Regions from separate parts of the Arthrobacter sp. NPDC057009 genome, predicted to be linked through region 3. Evidence: riboswitches for the same ligand, from Rfam matches in the RefSeq annotation. Region 3 holds a riboswitch; each other region holds the start of a gene.
What was found. A riboswitch is a leader RNA that binds a small molecule or an ion and turns the genes downstream of it on or off. The one in region 3 is predicted to bind thiamine pyrophosphate.
Positions count from the first base shown of each region.

Region 1: another riboswitch for thiamine pyrophosphate. It lies ahead of ACFTR6_RS15270 (ECF transporter S component); the one in region 3 lies ahead of thiO (glycine oxidase ThiO).
Region 2: another riboswitch for thiamine pyrophosphate. It lies ahead of thiC (phosphomethylpyrimidine synthase ThiC); the one in region 3 lies ahead of thiO (glycine oxidase ThiO).

Region 1 covers NZ_JBHUSB010000014.1:88,173-94,710, reverse strand. Annotated here, with positions in the region: gene ACFTR6_RS15285 (hypothetical protein) at 1-1,905, opposite strand, end outside; gene ACFTR6_RS15280 (DUF4235 domain-containing protein) at 2,170-2,433, opposite strand; gene ACFTR6_RS15275 (heme-degrading domain-containing protein) at 2,491-3,042, opposite strand; TPP riboswitch at 3,162-3,305, shown strand; gene ACFTR6_RS15270 (ECF transporter S component) at 3,378-3,998, shown strand; gene ACFTR6_RS15265 (ABC transporter ATP-binding protein) at 3,998-5,656, shown strand; gene ACFTR6_RS15260 (energy-coupling factor transporter transmembrane protein EcfT) at 5,653-6,456, shown strand; gene ACFTR6_RS15255 (GNAT family N-acetyltransferase) at 6,469-6,538, opposite strand, start outside.
Region 2 covers NZ_JBHUSB010000001.1:79,515-86,052, forward strand. Annotated here, with positions in the region: gene rimM (ribosome maturation factor RimM) at 1-478, opposite strand, end outside; gene ACFTR6_RS00415 (RNA-binding protein) at 623-865, opposite strand; gene rpsP (30S ribosomal protein S16) at 867-1,280, opposite strand; gene ACFTR6_RS00425 (hypothetical protein) at 1,475-1,909, opposite strand; gene ACFTR6_RS00430 (VOC family protein) at 2,084-2,959, opposite strand; gene ACFTR6_RS00435 (amidohydrolase family protein) at 3,070-4,158, opposite strand; TPP riboswitch at 4,235-4,342, shown strand; gene thiC (phosphomethylpyrimidine synthase ThiC) at 4,338-6,164, shown strand; gene ACFTR6_RS00445 (alpha/beta hydrolase) at 6,245-6,538, opposite strand, start outside.
Region 3 covers NZ_JBHUSB010000001.1:423,782-430,319, forward strand. Annotated here, with positions in the region: gene ACFTR6_RS01930 (TetR/AcrR family transcriptional regulator) at 1-127, shown strand, start outside; gene ACFTR6_RS01935 (DUF3107 domain-containing protein) at 184-408, shown strand; gene ACFTR6_RS01940 (hypothetical protein) at 417-719, shown strand; gene ACFTR6_RS01945 (4a-hydroxytetrahydrobiopterin dehydratase) at 716-1,417, opposite strand; gene ACFTR6_RS01950 (thiazole synthase) at 1,481-2,278, opposite strand; gene thiS (sulfur carrier protein ThiS) at 2,284-2,520, opposite strand; gene thiO (glycine oxidase ThiO) at 2,555-3,856, opposite strand; TPP riboswitch at 3,847-3,968, opposite strand; gene thiE (thiamine phosphate synthase) at 3,996-4,697, shown strand; gene ACFTR6_RS01970 (ferritin-like fold-containing protein) at 4,713-5,399, opposite strand; gene ACFTR6_RS01975 (RNB domain-containing ribonuclease) at 5,441-6,538, shown strand, end outside.

The sequences.
Region 1 (6,538 bases), on a different contig from region 3:
CTTGGCCCGGTAGGACCAGTTGCCGAGGGTGTCGGCCTGGGCGGTGCCGATCTTGGTGCCTTGGTAGCCGGGTGTGTTGTCGTAGATGACCACGGTGGTGGCCGGGATCAGGACGGCGGTGTTGCCTGCCAGGGTTGAGGTGCCGGTGATCCGCAGTTCAGTGCCGAGGCGGTGGCGGGAGCCGGCGACCGTGACGGTGTCGGTCTGGACGGTGAGGTCCACGGTGGCAGGGGCGCTGCCGATGCCGTTGGCGTCCGTGACGATCAGCTGGAGCTTGATTGGGTCGTTGGCCGGGGCGGTCAGGGGTGCGGTGTCGGTGCTCTTGGCGTAGTAGGGGACGGTGATGGTGGGTTTGGCGGCGGTGTCGCTGGAGAAGGTGACGGTGGGTCCGCTGACCTGGGTCCATTTGTAGCTGGCGGCGCCGGTGGAGGTGCTGCCGTCGAGCTGGACGGTTCCGCCGCGGGTGACGGTGGTGGTTGCCGCGGTGGCCACGGCGGTGGTTTCCTGGGGTTCGCCGGGGGCGGGGCCGCTGCCGGTGTCGACGATGGGGCCGGGGTCCGGGGCGGGGTTGAGCGGGTCGAGTCCGGCCGGGGACGCTGCGCCGCCGGAGATTGTGACGGGCAGGGAGGCGGTGCCGCCTTCTGCTGTCTTGACCGTGACGGTGGCCGGGGGTGCCTGCACGGCGAAGGACTTTTCGGCTGCTGTGCCCTCGGTGGCGGGTGCTTCGAGGGTTCCGAGGCCGTTGACGGTCAGCGGGTAGCCGACGGTGGAGACCGCGCCGACGGTCAGGTTGGTTCCGTCGTAGAGGGCCTTGGTGATCATGACGCCGCTGGGCTTGGTGACGGTGATCTGGCTGCTGCTGGCGGGTTTGTCGCCGATGTTGGTGACTTTGACGGTGCTGGGCGCGGTTCCGGTGAACTGGATGCGGGCGTAGTAGCGGCCGGTGTCGGGGTCGCTGAGCATGGGGGTGGTGTCGAAAGTTCCGTCCTGGCCGTCGACCTGGAGCTGGGCGCCGTTGCCGCTGCTGGCAAACACGTCGATCATGGTCCCGTTCAGGACGGCGCTGTCGCCGTTGACGCCCTGGTTGGTGGAGATTTTGCCCATCAGGGAGAACTGGTCTGTTTCCAGGGCCAGGCCGCCGCCGGTGAGGGAGAACTTGTTGTAGTTGAAGGGGCTGCCGGTGACGGTGTGGTCCTGGGCGGGGTCGCCGAGGTAGCCGTCGGGTGCTGCGGGGGCGGTGGCCGGGTCCCATTTGAGGAACGGGCCGATGTTGCTTTTCAGGGCGGTGGTGAAGTTGCCGATGGCCGGGGAGATGTCTTCGACGAGTTTGCCGTCGCCGGCATCGTCGGTGTCGATGGTCATGGTGCCGTAGGGGTGCTGGAACGTCAGGGTGGTGTTCGCGGGTGCGCCCTTGACGACGACGCGCTGGCGGCCGAAGACGACCTGGTCGCCCTGGGTGACGGTGTTGGCGAACGCGGCTTCGAGGCCGAGGACCAGGACGGCGCGGCCGCCGCCGGGAAGGTCCAGTTCGGATCCGGCAAGCATGTAGAACGCCTCGTCGGGGAAGTTGTCCGGGAAGGAGATGGGGGCGGTTTCGTCCGGGATGTCCCCTGGCAGGAAGCCGCAGAGCGGGTTTTCCCCGTTGAGGCAGAGCTCGAGGCGGGTCTTGTTGCTGTCCTCGTACCAAGACGGGAAGCCGTATTCGGTGTTGACGGGTCCGACGGCGGTCAGCCCGCCGGAGTTTGTCTGGGTCACCTCGGTGGCGGCCAGTGAGGTGCCGGCACCCGTGGCTGCGAGCAGCAGGGCGGTCGCGGCCGCGATTCCGCGGCGCCGGGACGCGGGGCGCGGGGCCAGATGTCGCGGTGCCAGCCGCTGGGCCGACAGGAAATGCGGTGTGGATACCATTTTGTCTCCTCAGAAAGACGCTGATGGCATCCACTAAAAACAGCGGTGGTTGGAAAAACGTTCGGCTTCCAGCTTGGAAAAACCTTGAGAATCAAGACTTTCTCAAGCGGAGTGGGGGACCAGGTTGCCCTGCCTAAGGACTGCAGGACGGCCCGGGGCCCGGCCATGCCCCGGGAAGGGACTCCCGGCAACCCACCCGATGTTGGGGGGGCCGGGCACCGAACCGGGGCCGGCGGCCCTGTGCAGTCCTGCCGGCGCGGCGGCCTAGACGATGTCCTGGCTCTTGGCGAAGCGGGTGATGGCCCGCTGCGTGCCGCGGTTGGCCAGGACCTGGATCACGGCGCTCACGGACGCGGAGACGAGGGCGAACGTCAGGGCAGTGCGCAGCGTGGTGGGGACGTCATCCTTGTCGCCCTTGGGGGGCTTCTTTCCCGTGACCTTTTCCCAGATGGTATCGACGGCCTTGGTGCCGGCGAAGCCCGCCAGCAGGCTGATGCCGGTGCCAAGCAGTTTGATGAAGAAACTCATTCCGGAACTCCTCGCGAGATGAACACTGGTCTTTCCCTAGCCTATCGGCATGAAGCGTCAGCCCAGCCGCATGGAACGGTGGATTTCCCGCAGCGCCTCCACCACGAGGCGGTGATCGGCCACCTGCGGCAGGCCGGACACCGTGACCACGGCCACCGCACCCACATCCCGCACATAGACGGGAAAGGCTCCGCCGTGGGCGGCGTAGGTGGACTGGTCGAACCAGGCGTTGTCCTCGATCCGTCCGCCGCCGGCCCTGCCCCGCAGGCCCACCAGCAGCGACGGCTCCTCGTAGCGCAGGGCAGTCCGCTGCTTGGCCCGCACCCAGCCCTCGTTGTCCGGGGTGGCACCCTCGAGCGCCACATGGAAGAGGACCTGTTCGCCCTTGGTGATGTCGATGGCGATGGGCAGGTTCTCTTCCTTGCCGCGCTCCACCAGTTCCAGGCCGAGCGCCAGGGCATCGTCCTTGGTGAACCGGGGAAACTGCAGTTCGGCGATCTCACCCTCGATCTGGCCGATCATGGCTGCCAGGGATTCCGCCGGCTGTTCCTCGGCGGAGTCGGGGTCAAAGGCGGGCAGGGCAGCGGCGCCGGAGTCCTGTTGCGTCATGGCCCCAATGTACTCCGCGGGGCCGTCCCGGCGGCGCAGGGAACCTCCCGGATTGTGACGGCGGCCCCGGGATTCCGGGGACGCCGGGGTGTAAACTGAACCAGCCCACAAGGGCAGATTTATCACGACAGGGGAGCGCCGACGTCGGGATGCAAAGGCAGCAGCCAGCGCAACCGCGGATGGGCGCTGAGAGTGCGGACCGCCGCAGACCCTCGAACCTGATCCGGCTAGTACCGGCGCAAGGGAGTCGAGTTCTCAGAGTGCCCGGCAGCAGATGGCCCAGCCACCGGCAGCCGGGGTAACGCTTTCCCCTCCTGTTCCTCAGGAGGACCATCATGACAACTGCAGCAATCAAGAAGACCGGCTACAACTGGCGCGTGGCCGACATCGTGGTGGCGGCGCTCATCGCCGTCGCCGGAGGCGTGATCTTCTGGGCCTGGTCCCAGGGCGCCAACGTCATCTCCACTCCCGTGAACGCCGTCTACCCGCCCCTGACCGGCCTGTACGCCGGCGGCTGGATGATCCCGGCGGTCCTGGGCATGCTCATCATCCGCAAGCCCGGCGCGGCCCTGTTCTGCGAAACGGTGGCGGCCACCGGCGAACTCCTGATGGGCTCGCAGTACGGCACCACGGTGCTGATCTCCGGCCTCCTGCAGGGCCTGGGCGCGGAACTCGTGTTCGCCGCCTTCCGGTACAAGAAGTTCAACCTCCCTGTTGCGCTCCTCGCCGGAGCCGGCGCCGGGCTGTTCTGCGGCCTCAACGACTCGTTCGCGCCGTGGGGCTGGAACATCGCGTACGCCGCAGGTGACAAGTTCGCGTACATCGTGTTCTGCGCCATCTCCGGCGCGGTCATCGCAGGCGCCCTGTCCTGGATCGCCACCCGCGGCCTGGCCAAGACCGGCGTGCTGAGCTCCTTCGCTTCCCGCAAGGCAGCCACGGAGCCCGTCTTCAACTGATGCCCGCTTCCCACGACGGCGGCGTCCGCCCCGCCGCGGTACATGCCCGCGGCTGGGGCTGGCGCCACGCCGGCCGCACCAAACCCGCCGTCCAGGCGCTCGACCTGGACATCCGCCCCGGTGAGCGTGTCCTGCTGCTTGGCCCTTCCGGGGCCGGCAAGTCCACGCTGCTCCATGCCCTTGCCGGTGTGCTGGGGGACAGTGACGCGGACGGCTCTTCCGACGGCGCCGACGGCGCGGCGGACCAGGACGACGCCGACGAGAGCGGCGAGCTGCTCATCGACGGCGCGCCCCCGCGCGCGCAGCGCGGCCGGGCCGGACTCATGCAGCAGGACCCGGAAACCCAGGTGGTGCTCTCCCGGCTCGGCGACGACGTCGCCTTCGGCGCCGAAAACCTCTCGGTGCCCCGCGATGAAATCTGGCGCCGGGTGCATGAGGCGCTGGACGACGTCGGACTGTCCCACCTGCCGCTGAACCACCCGACGTCGGCCCTGTCCGGCGGGCAGAAGCAGCGACTGGCGCTCGCCGGCATCCTGGCCATGCGCCCGGGACTGATCCTGCTGGACGAACCGACCGCGAACCTCGACCCGGCGGGCGTCCTGGAGGTCCGGGACGCGGTGGGCCGCTGCCTCGACAAGACCGGCGCCACCCTGGTGGTGGTGGAGCACCGGGTCGCCGCGTGGAAAGACCTGGTGGACCGGATCGTGGTCCTGCAGCCGGGCTCCGCCGCGAACGGTGCAGTGCTGATCGACGGGACTCCGGACGAGGTCCTCGAACAGGCGCGGGGGATGCTCACCGCTGCCGGCGTCTGGGTCCCGGGCTACGTTCCGGAAACCCGGCGCCGCTTGGCCAGGATTGTCCCGCCGTCCTCCGCTGGGAACATTCCCGGCATTGACGGCGGCCAGATTAACGCCGGTCAGCTGCTGCTGGCCGCGGAAAAGCTCGCGGTGTCCAGGGAACGGCCCCGCCGCCGTGGCTTCCGTTCCCTGCCGCCGGTGCCGGTCCTGCAGGACGTCACGGCACAGGTCCGGGCCGGCGAGGCGCTGACCGTGACGGGCCCCAATGGCGCCGGCAAATCCACCTTCGCACTGACCCTGGCCGGGCTATTGCCGCCGGTGGACGGAATGGTTTCCGCTACGGTTGAGCTGAGCGGCGGCGCCGGCATTGACCCCTACAAATGGAAGGCCAACCAGCTGATCTCCCGGATCGGCACGGTGTTCCAGGAACCCGAGCACCAGTTCGTCACCGGCCGCGTCCTGGACGAGCTGCAGTTCGGGCCGCGCCATCTGGGCCACGGGGAAGAGCGCGTCGACGAGCTGCTGGAACGTCTGCGCCTCACCCATCTGGTGGACGCCAACCCGTACACCCTGTCCGGCGGGGAAAAGCGGCGGCTGTCCGTGGCCACCGTCCTGGCGGCGCATCCGCAGGTGCTGGTCCTGGACGAGCCCACCTTCGGCCAGGATGCCAACACCTGGGCGGAGCTCGCCTCGTTCCTGTCCGAACTCCTCGACGCCGGCACGGCCGTGGTGTCCGTGACCCACGACGAGGAGTTCACCCATGTCCTCGGCGGCACTGAGCTGCGGCTGGGCTCCGGCGACCGGCCCGAGCCGGGACCCGCGGGGTCCAGCCCGGCGAGATCGGAACAGGCGGCGACATGAGGGAAGTACTGACACTCGCCGGAAACCAGGCCGTGCTGACGCGCGCCAATCCGCTGGCCAAATTCGCTGCGGTCTTCCTCATCACCCTGGCGCTGGCGCTTTCCATTGACTGGATGTCCGCCTCGGTGGCCCTCGTGTGCGAACTGCTGGTGTTTCCTCTGGCCGGCCTGACATTTTCACTGCTGTGGCAGCGCGGCTGGCCGTTGATCCTTGCGGCCGCAGTGGGCGGCTGGAGCACCTCCATCCTGGCGCCGGACAGCGGAAGGATACTGCTCGACGTCGGCCTTTGGTCCATGAGCGAAGGTTCCCTGCAGCTGGGGCTGGGTTTCCTGCTGCGGGGCCTGGCCATCGCCCTGCCCGCGGTGCTGCTCATGAGCTGCACGGATCCCACCGACCTGGCGGACGCCCTGGCGCAGAAGGCGCGGCTGCCGCACCGCTTTGTGCTGGGGACGCTGGCAGCCATGCGGCTGGTCGGGCTGATGGCCGAGGAATGGCAGACGATCGGCATGGCCCGGCGTGCCCGCGGCGTCGGGTCCCGCGGCAATCCCTGGCAGCGGATGCGGGCCACCCTGGGGCAGAGCTTCGGCCTCCTGGTCCAGGCCATCCGCCGCGCCACCCGCCTTGCCGTCACCATGGAGGCCCGCGGCTTCGGCGGTGCCAGCCGGACCTGGGCGCGGGTGTCCACCTACAGCGTGCTGGACGTCTGGGTGGTGCTGGGCGGAGTCCTCATCGCCGGCGGCGCCGTGGCGGCCGCTCTGTGGGCCGGAACGTGGCACATGGTCTGGCTGGAGGGTTCCTAACCCGCATGGTTCCTAGGGCGCAGGCCGCGCCATGCGGAGCTCCGGCAGCCCTTCCCAATCCTCGATGGTGTCCCTGGCGCCG
Region 2 (6,538 bases), 340 kb from region 3:
GAGTGAGCAGGACATAGCCCTCCTCGATGTTCACTTCCGGGACGATCTGCTCCACGAACGGGATGAGGATTTCCTTGCCGTCGGGGGTTTCCACGACGAGCAGGTCCTGCACCGGCATGGTGTTCAGGGCGGTGACCTTACCCACGGGCCGCGAACCGACGCGGGCCTCAAGGCCGACGAGCTCGTGCTCGTACCAGCCTTCGTCGTCGTCCTCGTCAAGCTCCTCGGTCTCGATGAACAGCTTGGCGCCGCGCAGGGTCTCCGCCCGGTTGCGGTCAGCGACCTCCTGGAAGCCGAGCAGGAGGATGTCCTTGTTCCAGCGGGCACTGCGCACGGTGAGCGGCCCGGCCGAGGCCGGCTCCACCACAAACTCGGTGCCGGGGACGAACCGGTCCTCGGGCGCGTCGGTGAGCACCTGGACGGTCACCTCGCCGCGGATTCCGTGGGGCTTGCCGATACGGGCCACCTGAAGCTGCATGTGTTCCTCTGTTTGATGCATGTCGATGCATGGTTATGACTGTGCGGGCGTGCTGGCCATCGCGGGGCCAGGCCCAAAGCAGTCCGGCCCCTCCACCGTTAGCTGGTGGAGGGGCCGGACATTAAGACAAGCGTTGCAGGCGCGTTACCGGCGGCGGTCGGTGTCGACGACGTCGACCCTGACCTGCTCGCCATCCGCCAGTGCCGCCACGACCGTGCGCAGTGCACGCGCGGTGCGTCCCTGGCGTCCGATTACCCGTCCGAGGTCTTCCTGGTGAACGCGCACCTCGAGGGTATCCCCGCGGCGGTTGTTCTTGGCACTGACCTTGACGTCCTCAGGGGAGTCGACAATGCCGCGGACAAGGTGTTCGAGCGCTTCTGCCAGCAACTTACTCAGCCTCGGTGGTCTCTGCTTCAGCCTCGGCGGGGGCTTCCGATGCCTTGGCCTTCTTGGTGATGGCTTCCGGGATGATCACGGAACCCTTCTCCGGAGCAACGAATGCTTCCTTGTCGGCCTTGGTCTTCAGGGTGCCTTCCTGGCCCGGCAGACCCTTGAACTTCTGCCAGTCACCGGTGATCTTGAGGATCGCAGCAACCTGCTCCGACGGCTGGGCGCCGACGGACAGCCAGTACTGTGCACGCTCGGAGTCGACCTCGATGTACGAGGGCTCCTCGGTGGGGTGGTACTTGCCGATCTCTTCGATGGCACGGCCATCGCGCTTGGTGCGCGAGTCGGCGACAACGATGCGGTAGTACGGTGCGCGCATCTTACCGAAGCGCTTGAGGCGAATCTTTACGGCCACTTTTGTGGTCACTCCTGTTTCTGAAACGGGGTTGAACCCGCGTTCTGCACCCGTGGGGCGGGCCGTACTTGGGGGTTCGAAAAGGACAGGATCCAGACGCGGAGAGAGGGGCCACGCAGATCGAGTACCTGTTTATTGTGCCAGATCATCCGCGTTATTTCGACTTGACATGCGGACGCCGGTCTCATTGCGCGCTAGGAAGACCAGACGTAGAGGCCGGTCCTGCTGGCTTCATCCACGGTACCGGCCAGCTCCGCCAGCTGCTGAACGTACTTCCGGGCTTCCCCGGCGCCGAACGGCATGTCGTCCAGGGCCGCCCAGCGTTCGGCCACGTCGTCCAGAACGTTGCCCTCACCCTCGGACTCATAGGTGAGGAGCTCGGCCAGCGTCCGGACCATCGCCGCGGGCACGCCGAGCAGGGAGTCGCTGGCCACGTCCACCATGGCGAGCTCGTAGTCGGCGCCGGCGGCGTGCACCGCAGCGCCGGCGAGGTCGCCGAGCTGTTCGATCTCAAAATCACTGATGCCAATGATTCGGATGCCGTCTCCGGCAGCAGCGCCGCCTTCCAGCGCCTCTGCCCGCTTGAGGGCATCATTGTGGGTGGCGACAAACACTTCGGTGAAGCCCATGGATTCGTCCTCATTCCGTCGGCGGTGCATGCCCGGCGGCTGCCGCGCCGGGGCCCTTCGAATGTCAGCCTAACCCAACCGGGTGCACCGGACTCAGCGAACCCTATTTTCGAACAGCGGCGTTCATCGAACGGCGGCGTTTACCAAACGGCAACGCTTATCGGACAGCGGCCCTTACTTAACAGCGACGCGGAGCCGGTTCCGCCACGGATCCTCGAAGCGGAGCTCGGCGCCCGTGTGGTGCGATTCGACGCCGGCGACCTTGAGGCGGTCGGCAAGGGCGCCGACGTCGTTGCCCGAGGGGACCTCAATGAGGACCTCGCCGAGACCCAGGGTGTCGCGGCGCGGCCCGGCGCCGCGACTGTTCCAGACGTTCATGGCCATGTGGTGGTGGTAGCCGCCAGCTGACACAAAGAGCGCCTGGCCGTGCCAGCCCGCGGTCTTTTCGAATCCGAGGGTGCCGACATAGAAGTCGTGGGCGGACTGCACGTCGCCCACCTGCAGGTGGACGTGCCCCACCTCTGCTCCGGCGGCGCGCTGCCCCGTCACGGATTCCTGCGTGAGGTGGTCATGCAGGTACTTCTGCGGCGGCAGTGCCACGTTGTCCATGACAACGTTTTTGCCATCCCAGGACCAGGCTTCGCGCGGGCGGTCCCAGTAAAGTTCGATCCCGTTGCCTTCCGGATCGGTGAAATAGAACGCCTCACTCACCAGATGGTCGGCACTGCCCACGAAGGACTGCGGCTCGTACTGGGCCGCACTGGCAATGGTGGCGGCAAGGGAGGATCGGTCCTCGAACAGGAGCGCGGTGTGGAAGAGGCCGGCCTCGCCGCGGCCGGGGATATTGAGGCCCGGGGCGGGAGCGAGGTGCACCAGCGGCGTTTTCAGCCGGCCGAGGTAGAGGCCGCCGTCCTGCTCGGCAACGACGTCGAGGCCGAGGGCGCGCTGGTAGTAGTCGGTCATGAGCTTCATATCGCCCACCTTGAGCATGACGGTGCCCATGGCGAGGTCGGCAGGAAGCAAGTCCTGGCTGCTGTCTGCTGCTGTCATTGAATACTCCCGAAATGTCCGGACCGCCGGATTTCGGCAGCCTCTACATATCTAAATTACTTGAAGCTTCAATTTATTCCTAGTCCTCTTATTCCTAGTCCTCCCGGGTCCTATCCCGAGTGAACAGTCCTGCCCCGCAGAACCACGTGGCTGAGGTTCCGGATGGTCTCCGGCACGGCACGCGGATCTTCCCGGCAGAGCACAACGTCGGCGCCTGCCCCTTCGGCCACGCCCTCCGCTCCGAGCCAGCGGCGTGCACGCCAGCAGGCGGCGTCCAGAGCCGCTGCTGCCGGGAGCCCGGCGGCGTGGAGTTCAAGGATTTCGTCGGCGATGCGGCCGTGGCGGATCACGCTGCCGGCATCAGTTCCCGCATAAATTTCGACGCCGGCCTCATAGGCTTCCATGATCCGCTCCCGGCGGCGGGCCCAGAGTGAGCGCATGTGCTCGGCATACCGCGGGAACTTTGGCTCGGCCTGGGCCGCGATATCGGGGAAGGTGGCGATGTTGATGAGTGTGGGAACGATCGGCACCTGCTGCTCGGCGAAGCGGGGAATGTGCCTGGGCAGGAGCCCTGTGGCGTGTTCAATGCAGTCGATGCCGGCGTCCAGCATGTCATCCAGGGTGTCCTCGCCGAAGCAGTGGGCCGTGACCCTGGCGCCCTCGTCGTGGGCGGCCCGGACGGCGTCCCGCACGGCTGCGGCAGGGAATGACGGCGCGAGGTCGCCGGCGGTCCGGTCGATCCAGTCGCCCACCAGCTTGACCCAGCCGTCCCCCTCCCGTGCCTGTTTGCGCACGGCCTCCACGAGGCCTTCGGGTTCGACTTCGACGGCGAAGTTGCGAAGGTAGCGGCGGGACCTGGCGACATGTCGGCCGGCCCGGATGATCCGGGGCGCATCAGGCCGCTGCTGCAGCCAGCGCGTGTCGCTCACGGCACCGGCGTCGCGCACCAGCAGCGTTCCGGCGTTGCGGTCAGTTATCGCCTGCTCGTACGCCACGTCGTCGTCTACGGCACCCGCCGGGCCCAGCCCGATGTGGCAGTGGGCATCAACGAATCCGGGCAGGACCCAGCCATCCAGGACGGTGTCCGCCCGCCGGCTCGGCGGATTGAACGTCAGTTTCCCGTCAACGGCCCAGAGCCCGCGGCGTTCCTCATCCGCCGCAGTGAGCACGGGTCCGCTGAATTCGATGATGTGCGCCATGGTTCCAGCTTAATTGGCCGCCGCACCGGGCCCTTCACAGATGGACAGGGGCAATCGTGGCTGTGGTAGCTTCGTCTAACGACCACACGGGTGCCCTTGCAGGGGCTGAGATCAGGCTGACGCAGCCTGCGACCGTCGAACCTGTCCGGGTAATGCCGGCGAAGGAAGTGAGCAGTAAATTGAGCACCCAGAAATCACAGCTGAGCCCTGCCCAAAATGAATCAGCCCAGAATGAAAAAGCCCAGAATGACGCAGCCGTCACGCAGTCGCTGAAGTCCCATTCACTGGCTTACCTGGAAGGAGACGGGCTGCGGGTTCCGGTAACGGAAATCGCCCTGGAGCCCTCCCCCAACGGCGAGCAGAACGAGCCGCTGCGCGTTTACCGCACGGCCGGCCCCGGCAGCGACCCGGTGGTGGGCCTCGCCCCGTTCCGTGCGGAATGGATTGCGGCGCGCGAAGACACGGAGACCTATGACGGCCGCGAGCGGAACCTGCTCGACGACGGCAAGTCAGCCGTGCGCCGCGGCGCGGCTTCCGCCGAATGGAAGGGCGCCAGGCCGGTGCCCCGCCGTGCGGCTGAAGGCAGGACCGTGACGCAGATGCACTATGCGCGTCAGGGCACCATCACTCCCGAGATGCGCTTCGTGGCCCTCCGTGAGAACTGCGACGTTGAACTCGTCCGCAGCGAACTCGCCGCCGGACGGGCCATCATCCCCAGCAACATCAACCACCCTGAGTCCGAGCCCATGATCATCGGCAAGGCGTTCTTGGTGAAGATCAATGCCAACATCGGCAACTCGGCCGTTACCAGCTCCATCGCGGAAGAGGTGGACAAGCTGCAGTGGGCCACCCAGTGGGGTGCGGACACCGTGATGGACCTGTCCACCGGCGACGACATCCACACCACGCGCGAGTGGATCATCCGCAACTCCCCCGTGCCGATCGGCACGGTGCCGATCTACCAGGCGCTGGAAAAGGTCAACGGCGAGGCGAACGCGCTGACCTGGGAGATCTTCCGTGACACGGTCATCGAACAGTGCGAGCAGGGCGTGGACTACATGACCATCCACGCCGGCGTGCTGCTCCGGTACGTGCCCCTCACAGCGAACCGTGTGACCGGCATCGTCTCCCGCGGCGGTTCCATCATGGCTGGCTGGTGCCTTGCCCACCACCAGGAAAACTTCCTGTACACCCACTTTGACGAGCTCTGCGAGATCTTCGCGAAGTACGACGTCGCCTTCTCACTGGGTGACGGCCTGCGGCCGGGCGCGACGGCGGACGCCAACGACGCCGCGCAGTTCGCCGAACTGGACACCCTGGCTGAGCTGACCCAGCGCGCCTGGGAGTACGACGTGCAGGTCATGGTGGAGGGACCGGGCCACATCCCGTTCCACCTGGTGCGTGAGAATGTGGAGCGCCAGCAGGAGCTCTGTAAGGGTGCGCCCTTCTACACGCTGGGTCCGCTGGTCACCGATGTTGCCCCTGGCTACGACCACATCACCTCGGCCATCGGCGCCACGGAAATCGCCCGCTACGGCACGGCCATGCTGTGCTACGTCACCCCCAAGGAACACCTGGGCCTGCCCAACAAGGATGACGTGAAGACCGGGGTCATCACCTACAAGATCGCCGCCCACGCTGCCGACCTTGCCAAGGGCCACCCCGGCGCGCACGAACGCGACGATGCGCTGTCCAAGGCCCGGTTCGAGTTCCGGTGGCGCGACCAGTTCGCACTGTCGCTGGACCCGGTGACTGCCGAATCCTTCCACGACGAGACGCTGCCGGCGGAACCTGCCAAGACGGCGCACTTCTGTTCGATGTGCGGCCCCAAGTTCTGCTCCATGCGGATCAGCCAGGACATCCGGAATGAGTACGGCTCAGCCGAAGCGCAGGCCGCCCTCGCAGAGATGGCGGAGGGCATGCGCGAGAAGAGCGAGGAGTTCCTCGCCGCCGGCGGGAAGGTGTACCTGCCGGAGCTGCGGCTCCCCGAGTCAGCCCGCCAGTAACAGGCGTCCCTCACCATGTCCGGCTGGCATTGGGGGCCGGCCGGACGTGGGACGGAACGCTGAACGCGGGACGGGAAACGCTAGGAAGCCTGCGGCTGCTGCTGCCGCCGGCTGACGTCGGCGATGAATGACCTGATGTGGCGGTCACCTTCCGCTGAATCGTGGGGCCGGTGCCCTCCCGCAGCGATGCGGTGCACGGCACCGGTCTCGCGCAGGTAACCCGCGATTTCCTCGTACAACGGCTCCCAGCCGCCGGTGAGGACCAGGGTGGGAACACCCGGCACGATCTGCAGCGGGGCCTGCCACGGCGGCGCCTGCAGCCGCAGCCGCCTGGCAGCGCGTTTGGCCTCCGGGGTGCTGGGCTCCGGCGAATC
Region 3 (6,538 bases):
AGGCATGGCCCAGGTCAGCGCCCGCTACTGGCTCGAAACCGACGGGAACCTGAACATCGATGTGGCCAGCGACCTGATTTACCGTTTAGCTTGGCGCGGAATCTCTCGCTTCCCCAAAGAGACCTAGACTACAACTGAAACTACCTTTGAAATTTCAACCTTGACTGGCTGGGAGGCCCCGCTGTGGAAGTAAAGATCGGCATTCAGAACGTCGGCCGTGAAATTGTGCTGGAATCGGCTCAGGATGCTGACGCTGTGGCCAAAGTCGTGGCCGAAGCCATTGCCAAGGGCAGCGAGCTCCGCCTGAACGACGAGAAGGGCCGCCAGATCATCGTCCCGGCCAATGTCCTCGGCTACGTCGAAATCGGCGCAGAGGAAGTCCGCCGGGTCGGTTTCGGCGCCCTGTAGGCCCCGCCGTGCTGTCCCTCGCGATCGTGGTCCTGGTGACTGCCGCAACCGGCTTCATCGTCTGGGCCAACGACAGGCGCCACACCAAGTACGGCATCCTCCTGCCGGCGGGTACGGCCGTGGCGGTGGGCATGCTCGCCTGGATCATCTGCATCTGGGCGGGCCTGGGCTACCAGCCCGGGCTGACGTGGATGCCGTGGGTGGTTCCCATGGTGGCCGGGGCCGCCGCCGCCCTGGCAGTGGCAGCCTTTCTCGGCCGTGAGCGCGCCAAGCAGGATACCCGGCGGCTGACGGCAGCGCTGAAAATCTAGCCGCCGCTTTCAGATCCGGCAGGCTCTGCCTCACCCAGGTCCGGCCCCTGTCCTTCCTCGGTGCACAGGCAAAGCCGGTTCCCCTGGGCATCAGTGACCACCACCCAACCGGGTGCGTGGTCACTGTTCATTAAGGCCCCGGTTGCTGCCGTCTTGTCCAGGACGGGTGCCGACTCCGCCTTCGAGCGGTGGACGTCCAGGTGCAGGCGGTTGTCGTTGGGGGTCCGGGTCTCCTGGAACCACACGCCGGGGCCGCGGCCGTACGGGTCCACCAGGTCCCCGAAGCGTCCCTTCCGGTAACCGAGCGCGACGCGCCAGACCTCGGAGATCTCCGCCGCGTCAGCCGTGTCGATGCCGATGTCCACCGACCGGTACAGGCCCGGCTGGGCCTCGGCGCCCGCCGCCGCCGCGGCAGCGCTGACCGAGGCGGCAGCTCCGGTATCCCGCGGGGTTACTTCGCCCCCGGCGTCGTGGGAGCTGAACCGGATGAACACGCGGTTGTACCGCCAGTCCAGGTCCGGATGGTGGTCCATATCCTCCGCCACACGCCCGACGGCAGAGATCAGCTCAAGCGCGGCGGCCGACGTCGGCGTTTTATAGACGGTGACCAGGCCGCCCAGCCGGTAACGCCAGTCCGGCAGGCCGGCGAGCGCTTCGTCGATCTGGGGTCGGGTGAGGATGTCGTCCCTGGCGGCCACGGCTGGCTCCTTGGAAGTGCCTGTTGAGCCTGCCGCGCGTCCGCCGGGAAAGAGTGGCGGGGCTTAGAGGAACTCCGCCCGGCCCTCCATGGCCGACGACGCCAGGGCATGCTCACGGCGCGGGATCCGCCCGCCCGCACGCGCCAGCCTACCGGCGATGACGGCGTGTTTGAAGGCCTCGGCCATCACCGCGGGGTTCTGTGCACGGGTGACGGCGGTGGCCAGCAGGACGGCGTCGCAGCCGAGTTCCATCGCCAGTGCCGCGTCCGAGGCCGTGCCGATCCCTGCGTCCAGGACCACGGGAACGGATGCCCGGGACACGATCAGCTCGATGTTGTGCGGGTTGAGGATGCCCAGGCCGGTACCGATCGGGGCTCCCAGCGGCATGACCGCCGAGGCTCCCAGGTTTTCGAGCCGGAGCGCGAGGACGGGGTCGTCGTTGGTGTAGGCGAAGACCTTGAAGCCGCGGTTGACCAGCTGCTCGGTGGCCTCCACGAGCTCCACCGCGTCCGGCAGCAGCGTGTGCTCGTCCGCAATGACCTCGAGCTTGACCCAGTCGGTCTCCAGCGCTTCGCGTGCCAGCTCGGCCGTCATGACGGCGTCGCGGGCCGTGAAGCAGCCGGCCGTGTTGGGGAGGACGCGGATGTCGTGGTCCACCAGCAGCTGGAAGAGCGAGCCGGTCTCGGCCGGCGAATACCGCCGCATCGCAACCGTGGTCAGCTGGGTGCCGGAGGCCACCAGCGCCGTGCCCAGACCGTCCAGGCTCGGAGCGCCGCCGGTGCCCATGATGAGCCGGGAGGTCAGCTCCACCCCGTCAATGACCAGGCTGTCTGCTGCTGTTTCAGTCAATGTTTCTGCCATCGTGCTCATCCTCCTTGGACTGCCGTGACGAGTTCGATCTCGTCGCCCTCGGCGAGGGCGGTGCTGTGCCACTGGCTGCGCGGCACCACGGCCGAGTTGCGGGCCACCGCAACGCCCAGCCGCTGCCCGTCGGCGGCCTGCCCGGTGGCGGACAGGCGGCGACCTGTGACCTGGCTGACGAGTGTGGTGACCGAGGCGCCCTCGCCTACTTCCTGTTCAATACCGTTCAAAGTGATGTTCATGCTGATTCCTTATTCGGGTCAAATGTGACGTGCGTCATGCGGGAGTGTGGCAATGGGTGAAAGCTCCCAGCGGGGCAGCAACTCCCAGCGGGTCGGGGAGCCCGGGGGAAAACCGGGCCGGCCGGAACGCGGCCCAGCGCCGATCGGTAATGCCGTCCATGAGCTGGCGGCAGATCGCCGCGGCGGCCGGGGTCAGCAGGACCCCGTGGCGGAAGAAGCCGGTGGCAACGATGAGGCCCGCCACGTCCGTACCGGCATCCCGCCCGCCTGCGGGGCCGCATGCCGGTACGCGGCCCAGCAGGGGTGCGTTGTCAGGTGTGCCGGGCCGTGCCCGGGCGGTGGCCTCGAGCAGCTCCAGCTCGGCGACGGCGGGAAGCAGGGCCTGCGCGTCACGCAGCAGCTGGTAGACGCCGCCGGCGCTGGTGCCCGGCACGCCGTCCTCGCGCTGGGTGGCGCCGATCACCACCGTGCCGTCCTGGCGGGGCACGATGTACACCGGAACGCCCCGCACCATGCCCCTGACTGTTGCGGTGAGCAGGGGCTGCAGGTGCGCCGGGACCCGAAGCCTGAGGATGTCTCCGTGGACGGGCCGCAGCGGCAGATGGAGGCCTTCCGGCAGGTTCTGCAGCTGTGCGGCGGCAAGGCCGTTGGCCACCACCGTCTCGGCCGCCCTGACAGAGCCGCCGCCCGCCAGCCGGACGCCGCAGACGCGTCCACCATCCCAGAGCAGGCCAGTGGCCTGCTCCCACACGGCGAATCCCTGTGCTGCCGCAATCCCCTGGCCCGCAATCTCCTGGTCTTGGCTGGCCAGCTCTGCGGCCAGGGCCCTGACCAGCTTGCGCGGGTCCACCTGGTGGTCTGCCGGGATATCAAGGGCGCAGGAAATTCCGGGGCTGAGCAGCGGCTCGCGGGAACGCGCTTCGCGGATGGTCAGCGGTTCCACTTCCAGGCCGTGCGCCCGCTGCACGTCCCGCAGGTCCATCAGCGCGCGCCGGTCGGCGGGATCCGCACCCAGCGCAAGGGTCGGCGTCGTGAGATAACCGGCGTCCTCGCCGGTGGTGAGGGTGGCGGCAAACTCCGGCCATCTGGCCGAGGACTCCAGCATCAGCTCCAGGAGCCCTTCCTCCTGGTAATGCAGTTCACTGACCGGGGCGAGCATGCCGGCCGCCGCCCAGCTGGCGCCGCTGCCGGGGGCTTCATCGATGAGCACCACCGACCGGCCGGAACGCCGCGCCTCCCAGGCGATTCCGTGGCCCACCACGCCCCCGCCAATGACGGCCACGTCTGCCTCGAGACGCGTCGCGGCACAATCCTTGCCGCTGGTTTCGGGATTCATGTTTTCCTTCCCTACGCCGGTACTAACCGGATCAGGTCAAGCGGTCGGCTCTGACGCCCTCTCAGCCCTGCGCCTTTTATGACATCGGCAACGGGCTCCCGCGGTACCTGCCCAGTTTAGAGGAACTAAGGTGGTTGCCATGACCGAGCACTCTGCCCACACCGCCGCCCGCCTCTACCTCTGCACCGATGCCCGCAAGGACCGCGGGGACTTTGCGGACTTCGTGGACGCGGCGTTTGCCGGCGGCGTTGACATCATCCAGCTGCGGGACAAGAGCATTGAGGCGGCCGAGGAGCTCGAGCTGCTGGAAATCGTCCACGCCGCCGCCCGCCGGCACGGCCGGCTCTGGGCCGTGAACGACCGCGCCGACATCGCATCCATCGCCGGCGCCCCGGTGTTCCACATCGGCCAGAAGGACCTGCCGCTGCGCGCTGCCCGGAAGCTGCTGCACGATGCAACCGTGATCGGGCTCTCCACCCACAGCACGGAGCAGGTGGATGCCGCCATCGTCGCCGCCCACGGACGCGGCGGCCTGGACTATTTCTGCGTGGGCCCGCTCTGGGCCACCCCCACCAAACCCGGGCGCGCCGCCGTCGGGCTCGATCTGGTGAGCTACGCGGCGAAGGCTGTCCGCACCGTGAACGAGGAAATTGTGGGGGGACTGCTGCTGCCCTGGTTCGCGATCGGCGGGATCGACCGCACGAACGTGGAGCAGGTCCTGGCGGCCGGAGCCAGCAGAATTGTCGTCGTCCGTGCCATCACCGAGGCGCCGGACCCGGCGGCCGCAGCGGCGGAACTGCTCGACGCCCTCGAAGCGACGTCCCCCGCAGCCGTCATCTAGCGGTAACCCGGCAAGCTACCCGCTCAGGCCCAGCTGGACCATCCGGCGGGAATGGTTTTCCGCGACTTCGGCCGTGATGCCCCGCACCTGTTCGCGGGCGCTGGCGTCCGTGGCGCCGGGTTCCGCCTCGACGAACAGTTCGCTGAGGAAGGCGTGCTCGTGGCCCACACGCTGGGCCTGGGTGATGGCTTCGCCGAGCAGGCGGCGGCCCCACAGCGCCAGCCTGGATGCCAGCCGGGGATCATCGGCCAGGGCTCCCCTGAGCCGCTCCCGGAGCACCGCCGTGGCCTCCTCGGACGACTGGATCTGCTGGATCACCTCACGGGTTCCGGCGTCCACGAACCGCGCCACGGCCTGGTAGAAATCAGCGGAAACGGTGTCCACCACGTACGCCTTCATCAGGGACTCGTACCAGTCCGCCGGGCGGGTCCGTTCGTGGAAGTGGTCCACGGCGGACTGGAACGGCAGCATCGCATGTTCGACGTCGACGCCCATCTCCGCCAGCTTGGCGCTCACCAGCTCGTAATGCTGGAATTCAATGACGGCGATCCGGCCGAGCACGGCCCTGTCGTGGAGCGTGGGCGAGTAACGGGCGTCGGAGGACAGCCGTTCAAACGCGGACAGTTCGCCGTACGCCATCACACCGAACAGGTCCGCGACGAAGCGGTCGTAGCGAGCGGTGCCAGCCGAGGATGTGCCCATAATCCAAGACTAACGGCGCAATTCGGGCTAACCTGATTTTCGTGTCACATCATCGGCTGTCGCCCAGCGTCCACGAGCAGACCAACGCGCTCGCCGATGCCCTGAGCGCGCTGCGGACGGAACTCGAGCTCCCGGGCGAATTCCCCGAGGACGTGCTCAAGGAGGCCGAAGCCGCCGTCGCCGACCGCGAATTCCCGGCCCTGGACCTGACCGGCGTGGAGTTCCTGACCATCGACCCGCCGTCGTCCACCGACCTTGACCAGGCGCTCTTCATCGAACGGCTAGGTGACGGCTACCGGATCCTTTACGCCATCGCCGACGTTCCGTCCTTCGTGCAGCCCGGCGGCGCGCTCGACGCCGAGACCCGGCGCCGCGGGCAGACGTTCTATGCGCCGGACGGCCGGATCCCGCTGCATCCGGAGGTCATCAGCGAGAACGCGGGCAGCCTGTTGGCCGGGCAGCTGTGCTCCGCCTTCGTCTGGGAGTTCGAGCTCGACGCCGCCGCTGAGGTGGTGTCCGTGCTGGTGCGCCGGGCTGCCGTGCGGAGCCGGGCCAAACTCAATTACAGGGCAGTCCAGGCGGAACTGGACGCCGGGACTGCTTCGCCCATGCTGCAGCTTCTGCGCGAGGTGGGGCGCAAGCGTGTGGACCTGGAGCGGGCCCGCGGCGGCGCCAGCCTGAACATGCCCGAACAGGAGATCGTCCAGCTTAGTGACGGCGGCTACCAGATCGTGGCGGTGCCGCAGCTGCCGGTGGAGGACTGGAACGCCCAGATTTCGCTCATGACCGGAATGGCCGCAGCCTCCCTGATGCTTGAGGGAAAAGTGGGGATCCTGCGCACCATGCCTGCCCCGGACGAGCGCTCACTCAGCCACTTCAAACGCCAGACAGCCGCGCTGGGCAAACCGTGGGACGGGCAGGAAAGCTACGGCGAATACCTGCGCACCCTCGACCCCACCGACCACCGGCAACTGGCCATCCTCCATTCGGCCGGCATGCTCTTCCGCGGGGCCGCGTACACGCATTTCGACGGAACCGTCCCGGAGGACGCCGTCCAGTCAGCCATCGGCACGGCGTACGCCCACACCACGGCCCCGCTGCGCCGCCTCGTGGACCGGTTTGTGCTGGTCATCTGCGAG